DNA from 2 places in the Ruminococcus sp. 5_1_39BFAA genome. Region 2 is predicted to be linked to the other one. Evidence: riboswitches for the same ligand, from Rfam matches in the RefSeq annotation. Region 2 holds a riboswitch; the other holds the start of a gene.
What was found. A riboswitch is a leader RNA that binds a small molecule or an ion and turns the genes downstream of it on or off. The one in region 2 is predicted to bind tetrahydrofolate.
Positions count from the first base shown of each region.

Region 1 (3,416 bases), on a different contig from region 2:
TCACAGTATGTCCCGGACGGGTGGATTCTCCGCCAATGTCAACAATATCTGCGCCGTCCCGGATCATTTCCTCTGCATGGGAAAGGGCTGCATCCATCCTGTTATATTTTCCTCCGTCTGAAAAGGAATCCGGTGTGACGTTCAGGATTCCCATAATATATGTTTTCTTGCTTACATCAAATTCTTTTCCACCGATTTTCATGCTTTTCTCCTGTTTTTCCACTAATATTCGATCCATAGGTTCTTTTTTTCCACCGACCAGTCACACGCAGGCTCCGCCGGGCACGCAAAGCAGTTTCTGGATTTCTTATCCGCACGGTAAAGATATGCGGTCAGGCTGTCCTCACTGGTGAGGCTCTCTTTTTTCCGATGTCCCAAAATGGCATTTTGAATGGCCTGTATCTCTTCCAGTGTAAAGCCGCAGTCCTTCATGATCCCCTCTGCGATCCTGGCGCTGGCAATGTCATGCGGTGTTCCCTCCGCGATCTGCTCATACCTTCCAATATCATGAAGAAGGGCGGCTGCATAGATCACATCCTTTCTGATCTCTGCGCCGTTTTCCAGGCTGTAAATATACATAAGCCTCCCCACATCCAGAAAATGTTCCATGGTATGGCGGCAGAATATACGGTCCTTTTCTGCGTCCTGAAGCTTCTTCCACAGTTCCTGGAATAACGGATGCGCCTGTATGCGATGGACACGATCCATGCTTCTTGCTTCCGTATTTTTCATCTAATCGTCCTCACATTTTCCCGGTCAGCGGTTTACCATCTGCAAAAAGGTCTGCTGCAGGGAATAATCGTCTGCAAACACACCCCGCACAATGGTTGTAACAGTCTTGCTTCCCGGTTTTTGAACGCCTCGCATGGTCATGCACATATGCTCCGCCTCGATCATTACCATGACACCCTTGGGATTCAGATATTTTTCCAGTGCATCTGCAATCTGGGCAGTCATGTTTTCCTGGATCTGCGGTCTTCTGGCAAACACCTCAACAGTACGCGCAAGCTTGCTTAAGCCCGCAACTTTTCCATCGGGAATGTATGCCACATGTGCCTTGCCGTAAAACGGAAGCAGGTGGTGCTCGCATACGGAATAAAAGGTGATATCCTTTTCCAATACCATATTGTTGTTGGTTGCCTGGAATTGTTTGTTCAGATGGGTGGCTGCATCCTGGTAAAGACCGCCGTAGATCTGCTCGCACATACGCGCGATGCGGTCCGGTGTCTCCAGTAGCCCTTCCCTGTGGATATCCTCGCCGATGCCTTCCAGCATCAGCCGGACTCCCTGTTTGATCTTTTCATGATCCATCATGCCCCATACCTCCTTGAAATTATTTCGGGATGCGGCATTTGGCCCTGAATTGCTGCAGAGAAATGCGTAAAAATTTATGTACACAAAAAACATCCCGATGTGAATGAGCATCCGGATAAATAATAATCCCTGTATCCCTTCACAATCGAGATGTCTGTCATCTGTGTGTTGCAACGGGTGCGGATCCCATATCGTAAGACGAGCTTTTCGTTTCTGCGGCAACTCCCCATCCACTGAACACTTGACGCATGGAATCCTATTTTGCATATTATTTATCTGGGGCTATTATACTGCGATTGTCCCCACAGTTCAACATATTTCTGCTTTTTTACCGCAGCTTTTCGTGAACGTGAAAGCCCCGAAGCCTTTACGGCTCCTCATTTGAAGGCGGAAGGCATCTGTTTCCTTTGCACACATAGTATGTTGTTTTATCATTTAACAGACCATATTCCTCCGCAGGCGCTCTCAGGATCTGAATGTCGGCTTCAAGGGGCAGACGGGAAATTATCTTCTCTTCGCTGTCTCCCTCTGCCAGCACTGCTGTGATCCTCTGGGGCGGATAAAAATAGAGAAGCTCTGCTATGAGAAACATGCAGTATCCGGCCGGGTAGGCGGCTGCCTGTGCGGACAGAAAGGCAAGCTGTTTTTCTGCTGCCAGCCTGTATTCTTCCTTTTCCGTAATCTGCGAAAGTCTCACCAGACAGAATGCCATCACCGAGTTTCCGCTTGGAAGGGCGCCGTCGTAGGTTTCCTTTGGCCTTGTGATCAGACTGCTGTTCTGTTTCCCATAAAGGAAATAGCCGCCATCCTTGTCCCCAAACTGCTGCTCTGCCTGTCTGCAGATCTTTTCCGCCTGTTCCAGATATCCACGCTCCTGGCTTGCCCCATACAGGCAGAGACAGGCAGCCGTGTAATATGCGTATTCATCCAAAAAGCCTTTGACGGAACGCCTTTTTTCACGGCAGCTTACATAAAGCTGCTCTCCGTCTGAAAGATTCTTTCGGATAAATTCATCAGCTTTTTTTGCTGCGGAAAGATATTTCCCGCAGCCTGTTGCCCGGTACAAAACTGCCATTGCACAAATCATCAGTGCGTTCCAGGAGGTCAGGATTTTGTCGTCCAGATGGAGCTTTGTCCTTTCCTTTCTGTATTCAAATAAAACCTTCCGCTCTGCTTCAAATTTCTCCGAAATCTCATTTCCATCTAAAAGATTGGGGATGTTTTTTCCTTCAAAGTTTCCCTCTTTTGTCATACCGAAGTATTCACAGAACTGTGCGCCCTTTTCATTTCCCAGAATCCTGCATACCTCTTCATAGCTCCAGACATAAAACTTTCCCTCTTCTCCCTCGCTGTCCGCATCCTGAGCAGAATAGAATGCTCCGTCTGGGTCTGTCATTTCGCGGAAAATATACTCCGCCGTTTTCTCCGCTGTATCAAGAAGCTGGCTGTCGCCGGATTTCTTGTACGCTGCACAGTAGGCGATGATCAGAAGCGCATTGTCATAAAGCATCTTCTCAAAATGCGGGACAAGAAAATACCTGTCTGTGGAATACCTGGAAAATCCATATCCAATATGGTCAAAAATTCCTCCTCTGCGCATCTTCTCCAGTGTTCTTTTTGCCTGCACAAAAGCTGCTTCATCCTCATTCAGAGACGAATACAGGGTGAGAAAAATCAGGTTATGCGGCGTGGGAAATTTCGGCGCTTGCCCAAAACCGCCGTATCCTTTATCAAAGCTTTCGGAAAAGATTTTTGCAGCACGCCCCGGCAGATTTCTGTCTATAGCTTTGTCGGATTCCTGCTCCCGGACCGTAATCTGTTCCAGAATATAGTCTGCTGATCTCAGCAGTTCCGCCTTTTTATGCTTCCATGCGTCTGCGATCCCGATGAGCAGATCCCGGAAGCCCATGACTCCGTATCGTGATGAGGGTGGAAAATACGTTCCGGCATAAAAAGGCTTCTGCTCTGCTGTGAGAAAAATACTCATAGGCCAGCCGCCGCTTCCTGTAAGCGCCTGACAGACCTCCATATATACGCTGTCAATATCCGGTCTTTCCTCACGGTCTACCTTAACGGACACAAAGTTCTCATTCAGGATTTCT
Region 1 is NZ_CAXSVO010000027.1:28,929-32,344, forward strand. It holds gene folP (dihydropteroate synthase) at 1-202, opposite strand, end outside; gene ACESZH_RS19320 (HD domain-containing protein) at 223-732, opposite strand; gene folE (GTP cyclohydrolase I FolE) at 757-1,314, opposite strand; THF riboswitch at 1,484-1,580, opposite strand; gene ACESZH_RS19330 (thioredoxin domain-containing protein) at 1,682-3,416, opposite strand, start outside.
Region 1: it holds a riboswitch for tetrahydrofolate, as region 2 does, so the genes downstream of both, folE (GTP cyclohydrolase I FolE) here and ACESZH_RS04595 (folate family ECF transporter S component) in region 2, are expected to answer to the same signal.

Region 2 (3,416 bases):
GGGTGGATTCTCCGTTTTTCGTATTTTTATACACACCGCACCAACAGCGTGGAACAGTTCGGCACTTCCACATTGTCCTGGCGGGAAAAGGTATCCTACTGTGAAAATGAATACCGCCGTCTGGGAAGCCCTGCTATTTTTAAGATCAGTCCGCTGGTTTCCCCGGATTTTGATTATGTGCTGGAAAACCGCGGTTACGGGATTCAGCATACTACCCAGGTTATGACTATGAATCTGGAGGACGGTGTTCTGGATCATCCTTATCCCAAAGTAAATTTTACAGATGACATTCCTGATGTGTGGATTGAAAGCCTTTTTGACCTGAAGGGAACTGTCAATCCAGTTCACCGCGCTGTAGTTCCATCCATGTATCGTGCCATTGTAAAGGATACCATCTGCGCCTCCATTTGGGACAATGGAAAAATCGTGGCCACCGGACTGGGAATCCTGGACCGTGATTACATCGGCATCTACGCCATCCATGTCCGCGAGGATTTCCGGCATATGGGCTATGCCCGCCAGATCTGCACCGGGCTTCTGAAGGAAGGAAGGCGTAAGGGCGCTTCCAAATCCTATCTCCAGGTAGTCAAAGGCAACACCCCAGCCCAGGCACTTTATGTCTCATTGGGTTATCAATATGCTTATACTTACTGGTTCCGTGTTCAGCCGTAAGTCAGATGTGGTTGGAACAAATAGAGTCTTTTCTTTTGGTACGAAAAGAGCGCAGCAAACGCTGCGCTCTCTATTTTTTGGGGAATCGAATCAATATTCAATTGTAATATTATTCAGATTTTTATTATGTAAAACTGTTTATACCGCCTTTTTCTCCAGACCTACGGAGGTTACATTGCCTACCACAAGACTGGTCAGAGGACTGAAATATAACAGACTGGTGAGCACGCAGTAGATTGGTGTCATAATGGCAAACTGCACCAGACGTCCCGGCATAATGCCATAGAAATTAGCGCCGATCATAACCAAGCCTGCTGTAGTGAATACAAGAGTTCCCAGTACGGCGGAGATCACAATGGCTGCACAGATGATCGCAGTTTTTACCTTTCTCGTCTTCTCTGCCATAAGCTTCTTTGCCACTCCCGGAACCACACCCCAGGTGATAGCAGCCAGCGTGATCAGCGGGTTGATGGCATAGCCCTTCATGAAGCATCCGATGATGTCCGCAGTCATACCGCACACACCGCCGGCTACAGGGCCAAGCCAGAGTCCTGCCAAAATGGTTGCCACTGTACCAAAGGTGATGCGGTACACACCCAGATCAATGACCATAACACGGGAAAGCACCAACTGGATGGCAATGAGAAGTGCCATAAATACAAGCGTTTTTACGCTCCACTGCTGTTTGTTTTTTTGCATAATAAAAACACCTCCATAATGTTTTTAAAAATAGAGTAGTTACCATAAATAATAATAATCCCTCCACATTATGAGATGTTCTCACATGTAGCAACGGGTGCGGAAAATATATCGTAAGCAGCCTCTTTGTCTCTTGCTAGCTTTTCGTTTCACGGCGACTCCCCAGCCAATGAACACTTGACGCATAAATTCCTACTTCGCTATTATTTATTTAAGGCGATTATAACACAATTTGTAGAAATTTCAATATGTTTTTGCTATAATATACCCAGTTAATCTGCACAAATTATGGAACTTTTTTATGGTGAAATTTAAGATATTATTCCGTTATGCTGTATCGCTGCATAGTTCAGAATTTTTCCCACATACTAATCGGAGACTTTATCAACGATTAAGGAGGAATTCTTATGGATACCGGAAAGAAAAATATCAAAAATGTGTCAGATTCAAATCCTTATAACATTCAGTATGACAATTACCTTGATACGAACGCCTGCACAGAATGTACAGGTCTGATGCACCGGGCACCGGACGACCGAAAAGAATGGGACGCTTACAGAGAAGTTTTCGATTTCACTGCCAAGCCTCCTGCACCGGACCAGGAGCAAAATAAGACCAGACATTAAGGCAGGAAACACCGGAGGATATAAATGAAAAAGCTTATTGCTTTATGTATCTGCTCCTGTCTCGCCTTTACCATGACAGGCTGCACCTTAGGCGATATGATAAAAGAATATATCAATGAAGAGGATTCCGCCGAACAGGAGACTGCCACAGCAAAGCACCGGGTTTACATGGATGAGATTACCGGAACTCTTCTGGACTTCACCGGAAGCCAGCTTACTGTACAGGGAGATGAGCAAACCTATGTATTTGATGTTTCACAGGCAACTCTGGAATGCCAGGACGGAATGATCACCGGGGATGAAATCAGTGTGATCTACGAGGGGCAGCTTTCTGATACAGATACCAGCAGTGTGAAAGCATTAAAGGTAGTGGATGAGTTTCATAACAAAAACCAGTTGGAGGAACGCACCGCTCATGGCGAAGTCCAAAGCCTGACTCCCAACACAATAACCATTAAGTCCAAAAAAGGGAAAACTGCCACTTATCCGATCACCGGAACGCTGCAATACTACCAGAATGGTATCAAACCAGGCATCTGGGTCTACATTCATTTTAAAGGAGCATTTGCTCAGTCAGAAGATGAAACTGCTACTGTACTGAATGCAAGCCATCTGAAGGTACTGAGCATTTCTGATATTGAACCGCTGACCGTCCCGGAACCAACGCCCACTCCGGATCCGGCGCAGGATACCCGGCAGGAAAAGGACAAGGAAAAACAGCTCCACGCTGTTATCCAGAATATTGCTGCCAATGTGCTCACTGTACTTCCCGCCGGTTCAGAAACGACCGTGGATGTGGATCTTTCCCAGATTCCCGTTCACTTTAAAGGCGGTGCTGCTCCCGGCTCTTACGTCAATATTTCTTATGTCGGAGAGCTTAAGGATAACACCTTTGCCGGAATCACGGTCACCGGTGTGACCGGAGAAGACCCTGATACCATGGCAGAGAGAAATATGGCTTTTACCGTAACCGGAACCATCTCCGGCTCTACTGCAAATACCATTACGCTTCAGACCTCCGATGGTGCTTCTGTGACCTGCTTTACGGAAGGCGCACAGAATTATTCCACCTCAGGGCTGGCTGCAGGCTCCTGGGTTCGGATTACATTCAACCCATCGAGATCAAAAACTTCAAATATCTATACATCTATCAAGATCGAAGATGCGTAAGGAGAGGGCTTTACAGCTCTCTCCTGAATTTTTTACGTATCCTTACTTCTCCTTCCTTCAGCCACTCGTTCACCTCATGAGTAGCTCCAAGGATTGTCAGGAAGGCCTGATATTCATTCATAATTCCATCGCCATGAGGAACCATATATGCTCCCGCATCGCTTCCCAACGCCACCTTCACTCTTTTTTCAAAGGCAAGCCGTAGATTTTTCTCGCCGTTTTCCATAATGGAGCGTATAACCGTATCCT
Region 2 is NZ_CAXSVO010000002.1:404,474-407,889, reverse strand. It holds gene ACESZH_RS04600 (GNAT family N-acetyltransferase) at 1-672, shown strand, start outside; gene ACESZH_RS04595 (folate family ECF transporter S component) at 811-1,371, opposite strand; THF riboswitch at 1,461-1,573, opposite strand; gene ACESZH_RS04590 (hypothetical protein) at 1,779-1,997, shown strand; gene ACESZH_RS04585 (hypothetical protein) at 2,022-3,167, shown strand; gene ACESZH_RS04580 (amidohydrolase family protein) at 3,178-3,416, opposite strand, start outside.